3 regions of the Kitasatospora sp. HPM-01-4 genome follow, and region 1 is predicted to be linked to each of the others. Evidence: riboswitches for the same ligand, from Rfam matches in the RefSeq annotation. Region 1 holds a riboswitch; each other region holds the start of a gene.
The links. A riboswitch is a leader RNA that binds a small molecule or an ion and turns the genes downstream of it on or off. The one in region 1 is predicted to bind S-adenosylmethionine.
Positions count from the first base shown of each region.

Region 2: it holds a riboswitch for S-adenosylmethionine, as region 1 does, so the genes downstream of both, thrC (threonine synthase) here and ACSMTC_RS36635 (IclR family transcriptional regulator) in region 1, are expected to answer to the same signal.
Region 3: it holds a riboswitch for S-adenosylmethionine, as region 1 does, so the genes downstream of both, ACSMTC_RS27555 (aminotransferase class V-fold PLP-dependent enzyme) here and ACSMTC_RS36635 (IclR family transcriptional regulator) in region 1, are expected to answer to the same signal.

Region 1 is NZ_JBPQGP010000005.1:8,427,061-8,432,511, forward strand. It holds gene ACSMTC_RS36625 (CaiB/BaiF CoA transferase family protein) at 1-757, opposite strand, end outside; gene ACSMTC_RS36630 (TetR/AcrR family transcriptional regulator) at 929-1,537, shown strand; SAM riboswitch class I at 1,953-2,095, shown strand; gene ACSMTC_RS36635 (IclR family transcriptional regulator) at 2,295-3,008, shown strand; partial or broken gene ACSMTC_RS36640 (transketolase C-terminal domain-containing protein) at 3,159-4,106, shown strand; gene ACSMTC_RS36645 (endonuclease) at 4,094-4,732, opposite strand; gene ACSMTC_RS36650 (DNA polymerase ligase N-terminal domain-containing protein) at 4,937-5,451, shown strand, end outside.
Region 2 is NZ_JBPQGP010000005.1:4,845,628-4,851,078, forward strand. It holds gene ACSMTC_RS21100 (glucosyl-3-phosphoglycerate synthase) at 187-1,212, opposite strand; SAM riboswitch class I at 1,385-1,518, shown strand; gene thrC (threonine synthase) at 1,536-2,834, shown strand; gene ACSMTC_RS21110 (MoaD/ThiS family protein) at 2,884-3,162, shown strand; gene ACSMTC_RS21115 (cold-shock protein) at 3,778-3,984, shown strand; gene groL (chaperonin GroEL) at 4,341-5,451, shown strand, end outside.
Region 3 is NZ_JBPQGP010000005.1:6,310,883-6,316,333, forward strand. It holds gene qcrC (cytochrome bc1 complex diheme cytochrome c subunit) at 1-82, opposite strand, end outside; gene ctaE (aa3-type cytochrome oxidase subunit III) at 246-866, opposite strand; gene ACSMTC_RS27545 (response regulator) at 1,301-1,726, shown strand; gene trpD (anthranilate phosphoribosyltransferase) at 1,851-2,927, shown strand; SAM riboswitch class IV at 3,075-3,192, shown strand; gene ACSMTC_RS27555 (aminotransferase class V-fold PLP-dependent enzyme) at 3,242-4,630, shown strand; gene ACSMTC_RS27560 (Lrp/AsnC family transcriptional regulator) at 4,675-4,956, opposite strand; gene ACSMTC_RS27565 (rhomboid family intramembrane serine protease) at 4,953-5,451, opposite strand, start outside.

The sequences.
Region 1 (5,451 bases):
ACACGGCCACCCAGCGTCCGTCGCGGCAGCGGTAGGTGTTGCGCGGGGCGTTGTTGACGGAGCGGTTGCCGACCCGCTCCTGGACCAGGCCGAGCTGCTGGAAGACGGTCAGCTGCGGGCCGAGCACGGCCAGGATCGGCTCCAGCAGCGACAGGTCGATCACCTGGCCGCGCCCGGTGCGCTCGCGGGCCCGCAGGGCGGCGAGCACGGTGAAGGCCCCGGCGATGCCGGCGATGCCGTCGGCCAGGCCGAAGGGCGGCAGGGTCGGCGGCCCGTCGGGTTGGCCGGTGCTGTGGGCGAAACCGCTCATCGCCTCGGCGAGGGTGCCGAAGCCGGCCCGCTCGCGCATCGGCCCGACCTGGCCGAAACCGGTGACGCGCAGCAGGACCAGGCGCGGGTTGACGGCGGCGAGGGCCGGATGGTCCAGGCCCCACCGCTCGAAGGTGCCGGGGCGGAAGTTCTCCACCACCACGTCGGCGTCGCGGGCGAGTTGGAGGAAGAGCTCGCGCCCCTGGGCGGTGCCGAGGTTCAGGGTGACGGCGCGTTTGTTGCGGGCGACGGTCTTCCACCACAGCGACACCCCGCCGACCTGTGCCCCGTTACCGCGGGCCGGGTCCCCGCGCGGGTGCTCGATCTTGATGACATCCGCTCCGAAGTCGCCGAGCAGGCTCGCGGCCAGTGGTCCGGCGAAGAGCGTGGCCGCGTCCAGGACCCGCAGCCCGGCCAGCGGCGGCGTGCTGGTCTCGTGGTGTGGCATGTGGCTCCCCTCTCTTGGTAAGGCTTACCGTAAGCCTTACGGTCGTCCTTACGCTAGGCTGGCGCCGCAGTCGACGCAAGGGGTTGATGAGGGATGAGCGCCGAAGCCGGAGCCCCGGCGGGCCGGAGGGCGAGGCGGCGGGCCCGCGGCGCCCTGACGGCGGATCAGATCGTGGACGCCGCAATGGAGATCACCCAGCAGGAGGGCCTGGAGGCGCTCAGCATGCCCCGGCTCGCCCGCCGGCTCGGCTGCGGCGTGATGACCATCTACGGCCACGTGGACGGCCGTGATCAGCTGCTGAACCTGCTGTGCTCGCGCATCCTGGGCGGCCTGGAGCTTGAGCGGACCGCCGGGACCGGCGGCCGGGAGGCGCTGACCCGATTCGCCCTCGCCCTGCGCGAGCGCATGCTGCGCTTCCCCGCCCTCGCCCACCTGCTGGCCCAGCGCAAGCTGTGGAGCCCGGAGGTCGCCGGGCTCGTCGAGTGGCTGCTCGCCGAACTGACCGCGGACGGACGCACCCTGGAGGAGGCGGTGGCCGCCTACCGCCTCGTGCTGGCCCACACCCTCGGCAGCGTGCTCTACGAGATCCCGCGCACCGGCGCCGAGCAGGAGGCCGAGTACGCCGCCTGGTGGCGCCACACCCTCGCCGACCTGCCCGCCACCGCCTACCCGCTGCTGCACGCCGCCGGGGAGCGCCTCGGCGAGGCCCCGGCCACAGGTCAGTTCCGGGCCGGGATCGAGGCCCTGCTGGACGGACTCGGCTCCCCCCGTCACAGCTGAGCGGCGGACCGGCGGCCGGTCACCTGACCGACCCTGAAGCCCGTTCCGGAAGGTCGGCGCCGGGCATTTCTCCTGTGCGGGTGGGGTGTTGCGGGCTGAGCCGGTGTCGGTGGAGACGGGTCTGCGGGCGCGGCGGTCCGAGGGCCCGGAGCGAGTGGTGCGCGAGCGCGGCGGGCACCGTCACGGCGTGCAGCCGGTAGGCGCGCATTGGTCCCGGCCGGCCCGGAGACTCAGGGACGCCGGCGCGATCAGACCCCGGTGACGGCCGGAGGCCATGTGCCACGAACGTCCGGCAGTTCTCCACCTGGTCGATGCGACGATGTCCCGTTCGCCGGAGCGTATTCGGGCAGCCTCCCGCGCGTGAGGGTGGGGGAGGTTTGACGGGCGGCCCGGGGAATCTTGTATGGTTCCTCGCGAATCATCCAGAGGGGTGGAGGGACCGGCCCTACGAAGCCCCGGCAACTCCCCGGTCGACCCGGCGTCCGAAGTACGCGCCGTGCCGCCCGGGATCAGTGCCAACTCCGGCCTGTCGCCAACGTGGCGCGGGAAAGATGAGGAGACACGGTGCTCTCTGTGCTGTCCTTCGCCCGGGCGCTTCCCGCCCCGGCCCTTCCGCGTACCCGTCTCGTGTCCGGCGCAGGCAATCGGCCGACTCTTCCGGCCTGTCCCCGCTGACCGCCCCCGCTCCCCGCCCGGAGCACCTCCGCGAGCGCAACCCACCCGCCGCTCGCGGGACTTGAGACTGGAGTACCCATTCATGGAGAACACGAGCGGCGTCGGCGTGCTCGACAAGGCCACCTTGATCCTCGGCAGCCTGGAGGCAGGCCCCAGCACCCTGGCCGGACTGGTCGCCGCCACCGGTCTGGCGCGGCCCACCGCCCACCGACTCGCCGTCGCACTCGAACACCACCGCCTGGTCACCAGGGACACGCTGGGCCGGTTCATCCTCGGCCCCCGACTCGCCGAACTCTCCGCTGCCGCAGGCGAGGACCGCCTGCTGGCCGCGGCCGGCCCGGTCCTCACCCACCTGCGCGACGTCACCGGCGAGAGCGCCCAGCTCTACCGCCGGCAGGGCGAGATCCGCATCTGCGTCGCCGCCGCCGAGCGGCTCTCCGGCCTGCGGGACACCGTCCCGGTCGGCATCGCCCTTCCGATGAAGGCCGGTTCGGCCGCCCAGATCCTGCTCGCCTGGGAGGAGCCCGAGCGCCTCCACCGCGGACTCCAGGGTGCCGGCTTCACCGCCACCGCCCTCAGCGGCGTACGGCGCCGCGGCTGGGCCCAGTCCATCGGCGAACGCGAGCCCGGCGTCGCCTCCGTCGCCGCCCCCGTCCGCGGCCCGTCCAACCGGGTCGTGGCCGCCGTCTCCGTCTCCGGTCCGATCGAACGCCTCACCCGCCACCCCGGCGCACACCTCTCCCAGGCCGTCGTCAACGCCGCCGACCGCCTCACCGAAGCGCTGCGCCAGCCCTGACCGGCCCCACCGACTCCCGCGACCCCGCACCCACCGCCCCCAGCGCACGCCGACTCCGCGGACCACGAAGCCCTGGTCGAGACCGGTACGGCGTAAGGGGAGGGCGACGGGGTAGCCACCCACATGGACAGCCGTACGGAGGTGATGACGGTGGACTACGAGCAGCTGCGGGAACGCGGGCAACAGCTGAGGATCGACGCCATCCGCGCGGCGGATGCCGAGGGATCCGGCCATCCCACGTCCTCGATGTCCGCGGCGGATCTGATGGCCGTCCTGTCGGCCAACCATCTGCGGTACGACTGGGACGAGCCGTCCAATCCCGGAAACGATCACCTGATCTTCTCCAAGGGCCATGCGTAGCCCCTGCTCTACGCGATGTTCAAGGCCGCGGGGGCGATCTCGGACGAGGAACTGCTCGAATTCCGCACGGAAGGCAGCCCGTCGGAAGGCCATCCGACGCCGCGCCTGCCGTGGGTGGAGGTGGCCACCGGCTCACTCGGCCAGGGTCTGCCGATCGGCGTCGGCCTCGCCCTGGCGGGCCGACGGCTGGACGGTCTGCCGTACCGTGTGTGGGTGCTGTGCGGGGACAGCGAAATGGCCGAAGGCTCGATGTGGGACTGCGCACAACGCGTGGCAAGACTTCCGTGATCTACCCGGCGGACGAGGCCTTCCCTGTCGGCGGCAGCAAGCTGCCCCGGGCGACGACCGAGGACCAGATCACCATCGTGGCCGCCGGAACCAATGCACGAGGCGCTCCGGGCAGCCGACCGGCTCGCTGACGACGGCATCAAGGCACGCGTCGTCGACCTCTACTCGCTCAAACCCGTCGACACCGCCACGCTGCGTGCTGCCGCTTCCCTGACCGGCCGTTTCGTCACGGTGGAGGACCCCCGGCCCGAGGGCGGCCTGGGCGACGCCGTCCAGGAGGCCTTCGCCGACGGCACCCAGGCACCCCGTATCGTCCGGCTCGCCGTCCGCGGCAAGCTGGCCTCCGCCACTCCCACCGAGCAGCTTCACGCCGCCGGCATCGACGCGGACGCGATCACCGCCGCGGCACTGAGCCTGCTCGACGGGCAGCCAGGTGGTCACGCGGTCTGAAGTTCCTTCACCGCTTCTTTCGACAGGCTGACCCGGACCAGCGCGGCGGCCAGTCGGGCGTGGTCCCCCGGAGCCACCAAATCCCCGAGCCCGCGGGGCGTGTGCGGCAGGCCGAGCTCCTTGGCGGTCTTGCACGCCCGGTCGTCGAAGAACGGCCGCAGTCGCGGCCACACCGCCTGGACCTCTCGGCAGAAGATGTCCGCGCCGACGGGCCCGATCCTCGGGACCTCCTGCAGCAGGTCCCGCAGCGCGTCCAGGTCGTCGTCGGCCTCCTTCCGCATCCTCCGCAGATCGCCGTGCCAGCGTTCGAGCACGAGCCGCGCCCCGTGGCCGAGGGCTGTCGCGGTGCTCTCGTCGTACCGGACGTAGTGGGCCCGGCCCAGCGCGTCCACCCGGTCCTGCCAGGTCGAGTCGGCCATCGCCCGAGGGGTTCGGAGCCCGGCCACGAACAGTTGCCGGGCGGCACCGGTGGCCGTGTCGGCCTTGATCCGGATCGAGCACAGCACCACGAGCACCAGCAGCTGGTACAGCGGCGCCGGCTTGTCGCGCAGCGTGATGCCGGCCTCCGCGGCATACGTTCGGCCGTGTTCGGACAGCAGCCTGGATGTGATCGTGTCAGTTGTCATCGCCAGGGCACCTCGCCTTTCCTTCACACGGCTTCCGTGGTTGCGGTTGCCCGGAATCCCTGCCCTCACGCCCGGTCGGAGCCTGTGCACCCCTGAGCGCCTGTGCACCCCTGAGCGGCGCACCGGTCCAACGTGTCAGAACGGACCGGTTGGACAGATGCTCGATAGAGGCGGACCAGAGCCGCGCTCGAGGAGTGGAGGACGATGCCTGGATCGGACACGTTGGCGGAGTACCGCCGGAGGCGGGACTTCCGCAGGACCCGCGAGCCCAGGGGAAGGAACAGTGACGCGGCCGACTCGGAGTCCGTGTTCGTGGTGCAGATCCACGACGCCAGCACGCTGCACTTCGACTTCCGGCTGGAGGTCGACGGCGTGCTCAGGTCCTGGGCGGTTCCCAAGGGGCCGTCCGACGACCCGCACGACAAGCGGCTGGCGATGCCGACCGAGGACCACCCCATGGAGTACCGCGACTTCGAGGGCGCCATCGCCGAGGGCGAGTACGGCGCGGGCACGGTGATCATCTGGGACGAGGGCACCTATGTGAACCGCAGCATCGACAGGGGCGGTCACGAGATCCCGTTCGTCGAGGCGCTGGAGGGCGGCCACGCGTCGTTCCGACTCGACGGCCGCAAGCTCCACGGCGACTGGGCACTCACCCGGTTCCGGCAGGGCGGGGCCGGCGAGCGCGAGGCATGGCTGCTGGTAAAGCACGGACACAC
Region 2 (5,451 bases), 3.6 Mb from region 1:
CTGCGGAGCCGGGTGAGAAGCCTCCCCCTTGGCGGGGAGGAGTCACGAGGTTCCACGGGGCCACCGAGTGGGAAGCCCTCTCGTCGCGAGAGGGAGGGGTCACGTCTTCAACCTTGCCGGGCGGCACTGGCCGCAAACCACGCGCACCTCAGGCGGCACATCGCGGCGGCCGCACCGCGCGGGCCGTCACCCGGCGGCGCGGCGCACCGGGTGCTCCGCGTACTCCGGGACCGTCCGCATCGGGGGCCGCTCCAGCGCCGTGACCGGGTGGGTGTGGGAGGTGAAGCCGTGCTCGAGCGGGTCGCGGGTGAACTGGGTGAGGTGCGGGTGGACCAGGTCGGCCGCCGACTTGAGGCGGTGGGTGCGCTCCAGGCGTTCCAGGGCCGTGCGGTAGATGGTGGCGGCCATCCGGCCGAGGGCCTGCGCGTCCTGGTGGCGGTGGTGCCGGACGCCGACGTCCACCTGGGCCAGGGCGTCGAGGCCGACCTCGTCCAGCGCGTCCACCAGCAGGCCGAGTTCCACCCCGTACCCGGTCGGGAAGTGCAGCCGCTCCAGCAGTGAACGCCGCGCCGCGTACTCCCCGCCCAGCGGCTGGACGAACCCGGCCAGCTGCGGCCAGTGCAGGTTGAGCAGCGGCCGCGCGACCAGTTCGGTGACCCGGCCGCCCCCGGCGGGCACCACCGCGCCCTCGGTCTCCAGGGGCCGGTCGTACATCGCCTTGACCAGCTGGATCCCGGGATCGGTGAGCAGCGGCCCGACGATCCCGGAGACGAACGCCGGGTCGAACTCGCGCAGGTCGGCGTCGATGAAGCAGACGATCTCACCGGAGGTGGCCAGCAGCGAGCGCCAGAGCACCTCGCCCTTGCCGGGCACGGCGGGTATCCGCGGCAGCAGGTCGTCGCGGTGCACCACCCGGGCACCGGCGGCGGCGGCCAGTTCGGCGGTCCGGTCCACCGAGCCGGAGTCGACCACCACCAGCTCGTCGACCAGCGGCAGCCGCTCCATCAGTTCGCGCCGGATCGTCCGGACGATCTCCCCGACCGTCGGCTCCTCGTCCAGCGCGGGCAGCACCACGCTGACCGTGCCTGCCCGGCCGGCCGCCCGCTTGGCCGCCAGCAGCGCCTCGGCGGGACGGTCGGCGGCCGTCCAGGAATGGTCGCGCAGCCAGCGCTCCACCTCCGGCAACGGGGCCTCGGTCTGCTGGTCGAGCACGGTGTCGCTCCTTGTGGTCGGGTGGCAACGGACGGGTCCGTCTCGCGGGTCGGACGCTCTCCTTTGAGCTTGACACCTTCGGCTACAGTCTTCGTAACTCGGCCGGACCTTCGCATCGCGGGGTCGGTCGCGCCGCGTCACCGGCATCACCAGGGTGACCACAACTTCACAGAGCTCATCCAGAGGGACTGAGGGAACGGCCCGTTGACGTCCCGGCAACCTTCTCGCTCGGCAGGCACACAGGCCCCGGCGGGACAGGTGCCAATTCCGGCCCGTGACGCGACCGCGCCATGGGGAAGATGAGGAGAGAGGCCTCCGCCATCATGGCTACCGCTACCCAAGTACCTGTCGCCACCGTCGACCTCGGCCCCGCCACCGCGCTGTCCTGCCGCGAGTGCGGCACCCGCTTCCCCCTCGGTCCGAGCTTCGCCTGCCTGGAGTGCTTCGGTCCGCTGGAGATCGCCTACGACTTCGGCTCCGCGGAGGCTTCCGGTCAGGGCGCCGAGGAGCTCCGCCGGCGGATCGAGGCCGGCCCGGCCAGCATCTGGCGCTACGCCCCGCTGCTGCCCGTCCCGGCCGACGTGGCCGGCAAGCCCAACCTGAACCCCGGCTGGACCCCGTTGGTCAAGGCCGACAACCTGGGCCGGGAGCTGGGCTTCACCGCACAGCTGCACATCAAGGACGACTCCGGCAACCCGACCCACTCCTTCAAGGACCGGGTGGTCGCCTGCGCCATCGAGGCGGCCCGCGCCTTCGACTTCACCACCCTGTCGTGCTCTTCGACCGGCAACCTGGCCGGTGCGGTGGGTGCGGCGGCGGCCCGGGCCGGGTTCAGGTCCTGCGTGTTCATCCCGCACGACCTGGAGCAGGGCAAGGTCGTGATGGCCGGCGTCTACGGCGGCGAACTGGTCGGCATCGAGGGCAACTACGACGATGTGAACCGGTTCTGCTCCGAGCTCATCGGCGACCCGGCCGGTGCGGGCTGGGGCTTCGTCAACGTCAACCTCCGCCCGTACTACGGCGAGGGCTCCAAGACCCTGGCGTACGAGATCTGCGAACAGCTCGGCTGGCGGCTGCCGGAGCAGATCGTGGTCCCGGTCGCCTCGGGCTCCCAGCTCACCAAGATCGACAAGGGGCTGCGGGAGCTGATCGGGCTCGGCCTGGTCGAGGACCGGCCGTACCGGATCTTCGGCGCCCAGGCCGAGGGCTGCTCCCCGGTGTCCGCCGCCTTCAAGGCGGGCCATGACGTGATCCGCCCGGTCAAGCCGGACACCATCGCCAAGTCGCTGGCGATCGGCAACCCGGCCGACGGCCCGTACGTGCTGGACATCGCCCGCCGCACCGGCGGCGCGGTCGAGGACGTCACCGACGCCGAGGTGGTGGCCGCGATCAGGCTGCTGGCCCGGACCGAGGGCATCTTCGCCGAGACCGCCGGCGGGGTGACCGTCGGCGTGCTGAAGAAGCTGGTCGAGACCGGCCGGCTGGACCCGGCCAAGGAGACCGTCGCGATCAACACCGGCGACGGCCTGAAGACCCTGGACGCGGTGGCCGACGCGGGCCTGACCGCCACCATCCGCCCGACGCTGGACTCCTTCCGCGCCGCCGGCCTGGCATCCGCCTGATCCCGCCCGCCCGGCGCCTCACGACCACCCCACCTAGGAGCTTCGCACCATGAGCGCTTCCGTCCGCATCCCGACCATCCTGCGCACCTACACCGGCGGTGCCGCCGAGGTGACCGCCGAGGGCGCGACCCTGGCCGCCGTCATCGCCGACCTGGACGCCAACCACCCCGGCATCGCCGCCCGCATCCTGGACGACACGGGCCGGCTGCGCCGCTTCGTCAACGTCTACGTCAACGACGACGACGTGCGCTTCGCGGAGGGCCTGGCGACCGAGATCGGGGACGGCGCCAGCGTCTCGGTCATCCCCGCGGTGGCAGGCGGCTGCTGACCGCCCGACAGCCGGCCCCGACGCCCCGGGGCTAGCACACCGGAGCCGTCGGCGGGCATGGAATGCCTATTTCCGTGCCGGTCGGCGGCTCTTGGCATGTCGATGGAAAAGTGCGACCTGAAGTGGAGGTAAAGTGCGCACGTGCCGGCGGACTCCCCGTCGGCGGTACTCCGGGAGCGCGCGGCCCGCGGCCGGCCGGCTACTGACGCTCCGACAGCCGATCGGGTACGCAGGGCTCTTCCGGCCGCTGAGACGGACCTCGGGCAGTCTGCCGCAGAGGATGTCAGGACGACGTCAGAAATTCACCGGCGATTTGCGGCCGTTCGTCCATTATGCCCGGCAGGAATCGGCACGGTGTGCCGCTTTTATCCCACGGCTTCCGAAAGCTTCCGGATGGAATTCCCAGAAGTTGGGCCTGTTGCAGAGGGCACCTGTCCGGATACATTCAGCGGCGGTCGCACGCAATCACCCGTCGGCCCGGCAACTCCCGGGGAACGGCGGAGGTTTGCGGCGTGCACGGCTGCGCCCAGGGGGGGTTCCCCGGGCCTGCCTACCAGCCTGGGCCCGCACCCTGCGGGTCCGTGAAGGGCCAGCACAGCACAAGGGGAGTTCGGAATGGCTCAGGGCACCGTCAAGTGGTTCAACGCGGAGAAGGGCTACGGCTTCATCGCGGTCGACGGTGGTGCGGACGTGTTCGTCCACTACAGCGCGATCCAGATGGACGGCTACCGCACCCTCGAAGAGGGCCAGCGGGTCGAGTTCGAGATCTCCCAGGGGCAGAAGGGCCCGCAGGCGGACATGGTCCGCGCCGCTGCGGTCTGACCTTCCGGCCTGCGGAGGCCTCGGCTCGGTCACGAGCTGGCGCTCACGTCGATTCGAGCGGTGGGCCCGTACGACACCAGTCGTACGGGCCCACCGCCGTCTTCGGGGGTCCGGCCCCGTGGCGGCCGCGGCCGCCGTGATCGCCGACTGCCGGTCGACACTGTCGCATTGGGCTTGCACTCGGTATCCCAGAGTGCTAATCATTGGCGTTAGCACTCTCCGCTTGAGAGTGACAAACGGACCGGGTCGGTGAGGTCCCGGGGAGCGGTAGGGGAAAGGACCCCCGTTCCCGAGGGCCGTCCGTCGCGGGCACTCCTGGTCCGAGCAGTCGACCGTGTCCTGGAGGACCACTTCCGATGGCCAAGATCATCGCGTTTGACGAGGAAGCTCGCCGCGGCCTTGAGCGCGGCATGAACCAGCTTGCCGACGCAGTCAAGGTGACGCTGGGCCCCAAGGGCCGCAACGTCGTCCTTGAGAAGAAGTGGGGCGCCCCCACGATCACCAACGACGGTGTCTCCATCGCCAAGGAGATCGAGCTCGAGGACCCGTACGAGAAGATCGGCGCGGAGCTCGTCAAGGAGGTCGCCAAGAAGACCGACGACGTCGCGGGTGACGGCACCACCACCGCCACCGTGCTGGCCCAGGCCCTGGTTCGCGAGGGTCTGCGCAACGTCGCCGCCGGCGCCAACCCGATGGCCCTGAAGCGCGGTATCGAGAAGGCCGTCGCCGCCGTCTCGGACCAGCTGCTGGCCCAGGCCAAGGACGTGGAGACCAAGGAGCAGATCGCCTCCACCGCCTCCATCTCCGCCGCTGACACCCAGATCGGCGAGCTGATCGCCGAGGCCATGGACAAGGTCGGCAAGGAAGGCGTCATCACCGTCGAGGAGAGCAACACCTTCGGTCTGGAGCTTGAGCTCACCGAGGGCATGCGCTTCGACAAGGGCTACATCTCCGCCTACTTCGCCACCGACCTGGAGCGCATGGAGGCGACCTTCGAGGACCCGTACATCCTCATCGCCAACTCCAAGATCGGCTCGGTCAAGGACCTGCTCCCGCTGCTGGAGAAGGTCATGCAGAGCGGCAAGCCGCTGGTCATCATCGCCGAGGACGTCGAGGGCGAGGCCCTGTCGACCCTGGTCGTGAACAAGATCCGTGGCACCTTCAAGTCCGTCGCCGTCAAGGCCCCGGGCTTCGGTGACCGCCGCAAGGCCATGCTCGGCGACATCGCCATCCTCACCGGTGGCACCGTCATCTCCGAGGAGGTCGGCCTCAAGCTGGAGAACGCCGGTCTGGACCTGCTGGGCACCGCCCGCAAGGTGGTCATCACCAAGGACGAGACCACCATCGTCGACGGTGGCGGCGAGAGCGACCAGGTCGCCGGCCGGGTGAACCAGATCCGCGCCGAGATCGAGAACAGCGACTCGGACTACGACCGCGAGAAGCTCCAGGAGCGCCTCGCCAAGCTGG
Region 3 (5,451 bases), 2.1 Mb from region 1:
GCCCCCCGGTGGCCGCCAGGGCGAGAAGTAGGACGACCAGCGCCGCCAGTGGGTGGCGCCGTCGTGCGGAGAGCTTTTTCACGGAATAACCCCGGTGTCAGGATCTGGTCGTCGGCTGGTGGGCGTGCCCGGCGGCGCGGTCTGCTCTGGGCCGGCTTCGGGAACGCGCGTTCAGGTCGGAGCGGCACAGCCCTCTGGCGGGCGAGCGCTGCCTCCGACCGGCGGCCAGCGACCTGATCAGCTGGTTACTTGATCAGGTAGATGGTCGCGAACAGGCCGATCCACACGACGTCGACGAAGTGCCAGTAGTACGACACCACGATCGCGGCGGTGGCCTGCTCGTGCGTGAACCGCTTGGCTGCGTAGGTCCGTCCCAGGACCAGCAGGAAGGCGATCAGACCACCCGTCACATGCAGGCCGTGGAAGCCGGTGGTCAGGTAGAACACCGTGCCGTACGGGTCGGAGGACAGCGAGAGGCCGTCCTTCTTGACCAGTTCGGTGTACTCGAAGATCTGGCCGCCGATGAAGATCGCGCCCATCACGAAGGTGACCACGAACCAGGAGCGGAGCTTCTTCACGTCACCGCGCTCGGCGGCGAAGACGCCGAGCTGGCAGGTGAGGGAGGAGAGCACCAGGATCGTGGTGTTCACCGAGGAGAAGGGCACGTTCAGGGCGTGCGCCTTCTCGGTCCAGAACTCTGCGCCCTTGACCGAGCGGAGGGTGAAGTACATCGCGAACAGGGCCGCGAAGAACATCAGCTCCGAGCTCAGCCAGACGATGGTTCCGACGCTGACGAGGTTCGGCCTGTTGACCGCTCCGTGCGCGTGTCCGGTTTCTGTTGCTGTTGCTGTCGCCACGACGGACATTATGTCGGTCCCTTATTCCGTCTTCACGCCGGGGGTCTCCCTTCGGAGTGTCCGGTGCGTGCGGTATGCCCAGTTGGGCTCCGCCCGGGTGCCCGGGGGCGGGCCGAGTGGACCGGGGGCCCTTTTCTGATGGTTCTTCGGGCCGATCGGGGCTGGTCCGCGGGTCGGCGGCACTCCTCTGCCCCGCGTGTCGCTACCGCCCGAGCGGGTCCGGATGGGCTAGGGCATCCGCTGTACGGGTGGTGTGGCCGGGCCGGGGTGACGACCGGTCCTCCGGGTGGGTGAGAGTCGCGCGTGATGGCTTGAGCGAGATCGTGCCAGGGGCTCACCTCGGGCGGTGGGCGGGAGTAGCATCCGGAAGTGGACGTGGTCCGGATCACACTGGACTCGTCGGAGCAGACGTTATAAAGGACGAGCACCCGGGAGCAGGGCCCATGGCGCACACGACCGACGAGACGCTCACCGTTCTGGTCTACAGCGACGACCGCAACACTCGGGAGCAGGTGACCCTCGCGCTCGGCCGGCGGCCCGCCGCGGACCTGCCGGAGCTGCGCTACCTGGAGTGCGCGACGGTTCCCGCGGTGCTGAAGGCGCTGGAGCGCGGTGGGGTCGACCTCTGCATCCTCGACGGCGAGGCCGTCCCGGCCGGCGGACTCGGGGTGGGCCGGCAGATCAAGGACGAGATCTACGGCTGCCCGCCGGTGCTGGCACTGATCGGCCGGCCGCAGGACTCCTGGCTGGCCGCCTGGAGCCGGGCGGACGCGGCGATCTCCCAGCCGGTCGACCCGGTGGCCCTGGGCAAGGCCGTCGCCACCCTGCTCCGGGCCCGGATCGAGGCGCGGACGCCGGCCCGGAACTGATCCGCGGGTGCGGGCCGAAGGTCTCGGTACGCACCGACAGGAGAGAAGGCCACGGCACGGCCACCCGCCCGGTGGATAGGCTGACTCCATTCCTTTCGGTGAAACACGAGAGCTGGAGTCAGCCATGGTGAACGTGAACCCTGCGAACGGCGGTATCGACCCCGCGCAGGTGATCCGCACCTGGCCGGACATCCTGAGCACCCTGCTGTCAGGTACCGACCTCGCCCAGGCCGACGCGGCCTGGGCGATGGACCGGATCATGAGCGGTGAGGCGACCCCGGTGCAGGTGGCCGGGTTCATGGTGGCGCTGCGGGCCAAGGGCGAGACGGTGGACGAGATCGCCGGACTGGTCGAGTCGATGTACGCGCACGCCGAGCCGCTGCACATCCCCGGTCCCGCGGTGGACATCGTCGGCACCGGCGGCGACCGGGCGAAGACCGTCAACATCTCCACCATGTCGGCGATCGTGGCGGCGGCCGCCGGGGCGAAGGTGGTCAAGCACGGCAACCGGGCGAGCTCCTCGGCGAGCGGTTCCTCCGACGTGCTGGAGCGGCTCGGCGTCAGCCTGGACCTCAGTGCCCGCCGGGTCGCCGAGGTGGCCGAGGAGGTCGGCCTGACGTTCTGCTTCGCCGCCAGGTTCCACCCGGCGATGCGGCACGCCGCGCCCGCCCGGCGTGACCTCGCGGTGCCGACCGCCTTCAACATCCTCGGGCCGCTCACCAACCCGGCCCATGTCACCGCGCACGCGATCGGCTGCTTCGACACCCGGCTGGCCGGGCTGATCGCGGGCGTGCTGGCCCGGCGGGGCTCCTCCGCGCTGGTCTTCCGCGGTGACGACGGCCTGGACGAACTGACCGTCTCGACCACCTCGCGCGTCTGGATCGTGAAGGACGGTCGGATCACCGAGAACGCCTTCGACCCGCGTGACGTCGGCATCGAGCTGGTCGGTATCGAGGCGCTGCGCGGGGCCGACGCCGAGTACAACGCGGGTGTCGCACGCCGGGTCCTCGGCGGGGAGCGCGGGCCGGTGCGGGATGCCGTCCTGCTCAACACCGCGGCCGCGCTGGTGGCGCTGGACCTGACGGCCGCGCCGCTGGCCGAGCAGCTCAAGGCCGGGATGGAGCGGGCGGCGGCCGCCATCGACTCGGGGGCCGCGCAGGACGTCCTCAAGCGGTGGGCGGAGGCGACCACCCGGCGTTGAGGCCCGGCCCGGTCCCTTGGACAGGGGCGGGCGGACCAGGGCGAGGGGCCCTTGTCCGCCCGCCCCTGCGGGTGCGGGACCCGGGTGTGTCCGAACTCCGGGATGTCGGTTGACCGTTCTTCGAAGGCTGCCCTAGAGTCCAGCGCAGGTCATGAGTGACAGCGTCAAGCCCCAGCTTGCTGTCCGGCAACCCTCCGTCCGTGGCGGGGTGCCCTGGGTGAGGACCGGGCTGCGTGGCGATCCGTCCGCGCGGCAAGCGCGGACACCCGGCACATCCGTACTCCCGGGGTCCCCGACCTCGCAGGAGTGCATCCATGTCCGCCACCTCCGCCACCGCCGACGTCAGCGTCCCGCTCACCGTCCTCGGCCATGACGTCCAGGTCCCGCTGGTCAGCGGTGAGAAGGTCACGTACGCCGCGCTCGACTACGCCGCCAGCGCCCCGGCGCTCCAGCGGGTCTGGGACGACGTCGCCGCCTACGCCCCGTACTACGGTAGCGTGCACCGCGGTGCCGGCTACCTCTCGCAGCTGTCCACCGACCTGTTCGAGCAGAGCCGCCGGACCGTCGCCGACTTCCTCGACCTGCGGGAGGACGACCAGGTGGTGTTCACCCGGGCCACCACCGACTCGCTCAACCTGCTGGCCGGGGCGGTTCCGGCGGACACCCGGGTGTTCGCCTTCGAGACCGAGCACCACGCCTCGCTGCTGCCGTGGCGCCGCCGCGGACTGACGGTCGGTTACCTGCGGGCCCCGCGCTCGCACGCCGAGGCGGTCGCCGCGCTGGACGCCGCGCTGGCCGAGGCCGCCTCGAACGGGCCCGGGTGCCCGCTGCTGTTCTGTGTGACCGGTGCGTCGAACGTGACCGGGGAGCTGTGGCCGGTCGCCGAGCTGACCGAGGTCGCCCACCGGCACGGTGCCCGGGTCGTGCTGGACGCCGCGCAGCTGGCCCCGCACCACCGGGTCTCCGTCCGCGAGCTGGACGTCGACTGGATCGCCTTCTCCGGCCACAAGCTGTACGCGCCCTTCGGCGCGGGAGTGCTGGCCGGGCGGAGCGACTGGCTGGACGCGGCCGAGCCGTACCTGGCGGGCGGCGGTGCCAGCCGCACGGTGGCCAGGGCGGCGGACGGTGAGGTGGCCGTCGCATGGCACCAGGGGCCGGCCAGGCACGAGGCGGGGTCGCCCAACGTGATCGGCGCCTATGCCATCGCCTCGGCCTGCCGGGCGCTGACCGAGGCCGGGTTCGACGCGCTTCAGGCCCGGGAGCGGCGGCTGGTGGAGCGGCTGAAGGCCGGCCTGGCCCGGATCCCCGAGGTGAGGGTGCTCAGCCTGTTCGGCGCCGACTCCGCGCGGGTGGGGGTGCTCTCGTTCGTGGTGCAGGGCTGGAACAGCTCGCACTTCGCGGCGGCGCTCTCCGCCGAGTACGGGATCGGAGTGCGGGACGGGCTGTTCTGCGCGCACCCGCTGGTCCGTACGCTGCTGGGCGGCGAGGAGGCGGCACCTTCGGAGTGCGGTGCGCCCGAGCCCTCGCTGCCCGGTGAGCGCGGTCTGAACGCGATCCGGGTCAGCTTCGGCGCGGGGACGCCCGACGAGCACCTGGACCGCTTCCTGGCGGCCGTCCGCGAACTGGTCACGGACGGCGCGCGGTGGACCTACCGCAGCGAGGGCGGGCGCTGCGTGGCGGACACCCGGCGCGAGCGCGCGTAGCCCCTCCTGCCGGGCGCGGCGCCCGTGGTCCGCGCAGGGGACCGCTACTCGTCGAGGCCCAGCGCGAAGGCGGCCTCCAGGTCGTGCTGGGAGTAGGTGCGGAAGGCGATCTGGGTCTGGGTGTCCAGCACTCCGGGGACCTTGTTGAGCCTGCCGGGGATCACCTCGGCCAGATCGTCGTGCCGCCGCACCCGGACCATCGCCACCAGGTTGTAGCTGCCGGTCACCGAGTACACCTCGCTGACGCCCTCAAGGGCGGCGATGGCCTCGGCGATCTCGGGGATCCGGTCGACGCTGGTCTTGATGAGTACGATCGCGGTGATCACTCGTCGGCTCCTGTCCGTGGGGAGGGGGCCAGCGTATCGGGGCGGGTCAGCGTCGCCGCCCAGGTGGCCAGGTAGCCGGCGGTGAAGCCGATCACGTGCACCAGGTACGCCACCTCGGAGCCGCCCGAGTGCACCGACCACCACTGCGTCGCGAACCACAGCCCGAGCACCAGCCAGGCGGGGAAGCGCAGCGGCAGGAAGAACAGCAGCGGCACCAGTGCGGTGACCCGGGCCCTCGGGTAGAGCCGCAGGTAGGCGCCGAGCACCCCGGAGATCGCCCCCGAGGCGCCGACCAGTGCGCGTACCGCCTCCTGGGAGTGCACCTGCGCGCAGGCGTAGCCGTAGGTGGCCAGCGCGCCGACGGTGAGGTAGCCGAGCAGGAAGCGGGTCCGGCCGAAGCGCTCCTCGACGCCGGGGCCGAAGACGAAGAGGAAGAGCATGTTGCCGAGCAGGTGCAGCCAGCCGGCGTGGACGAAGAAGGCGGTGAGCACCGAC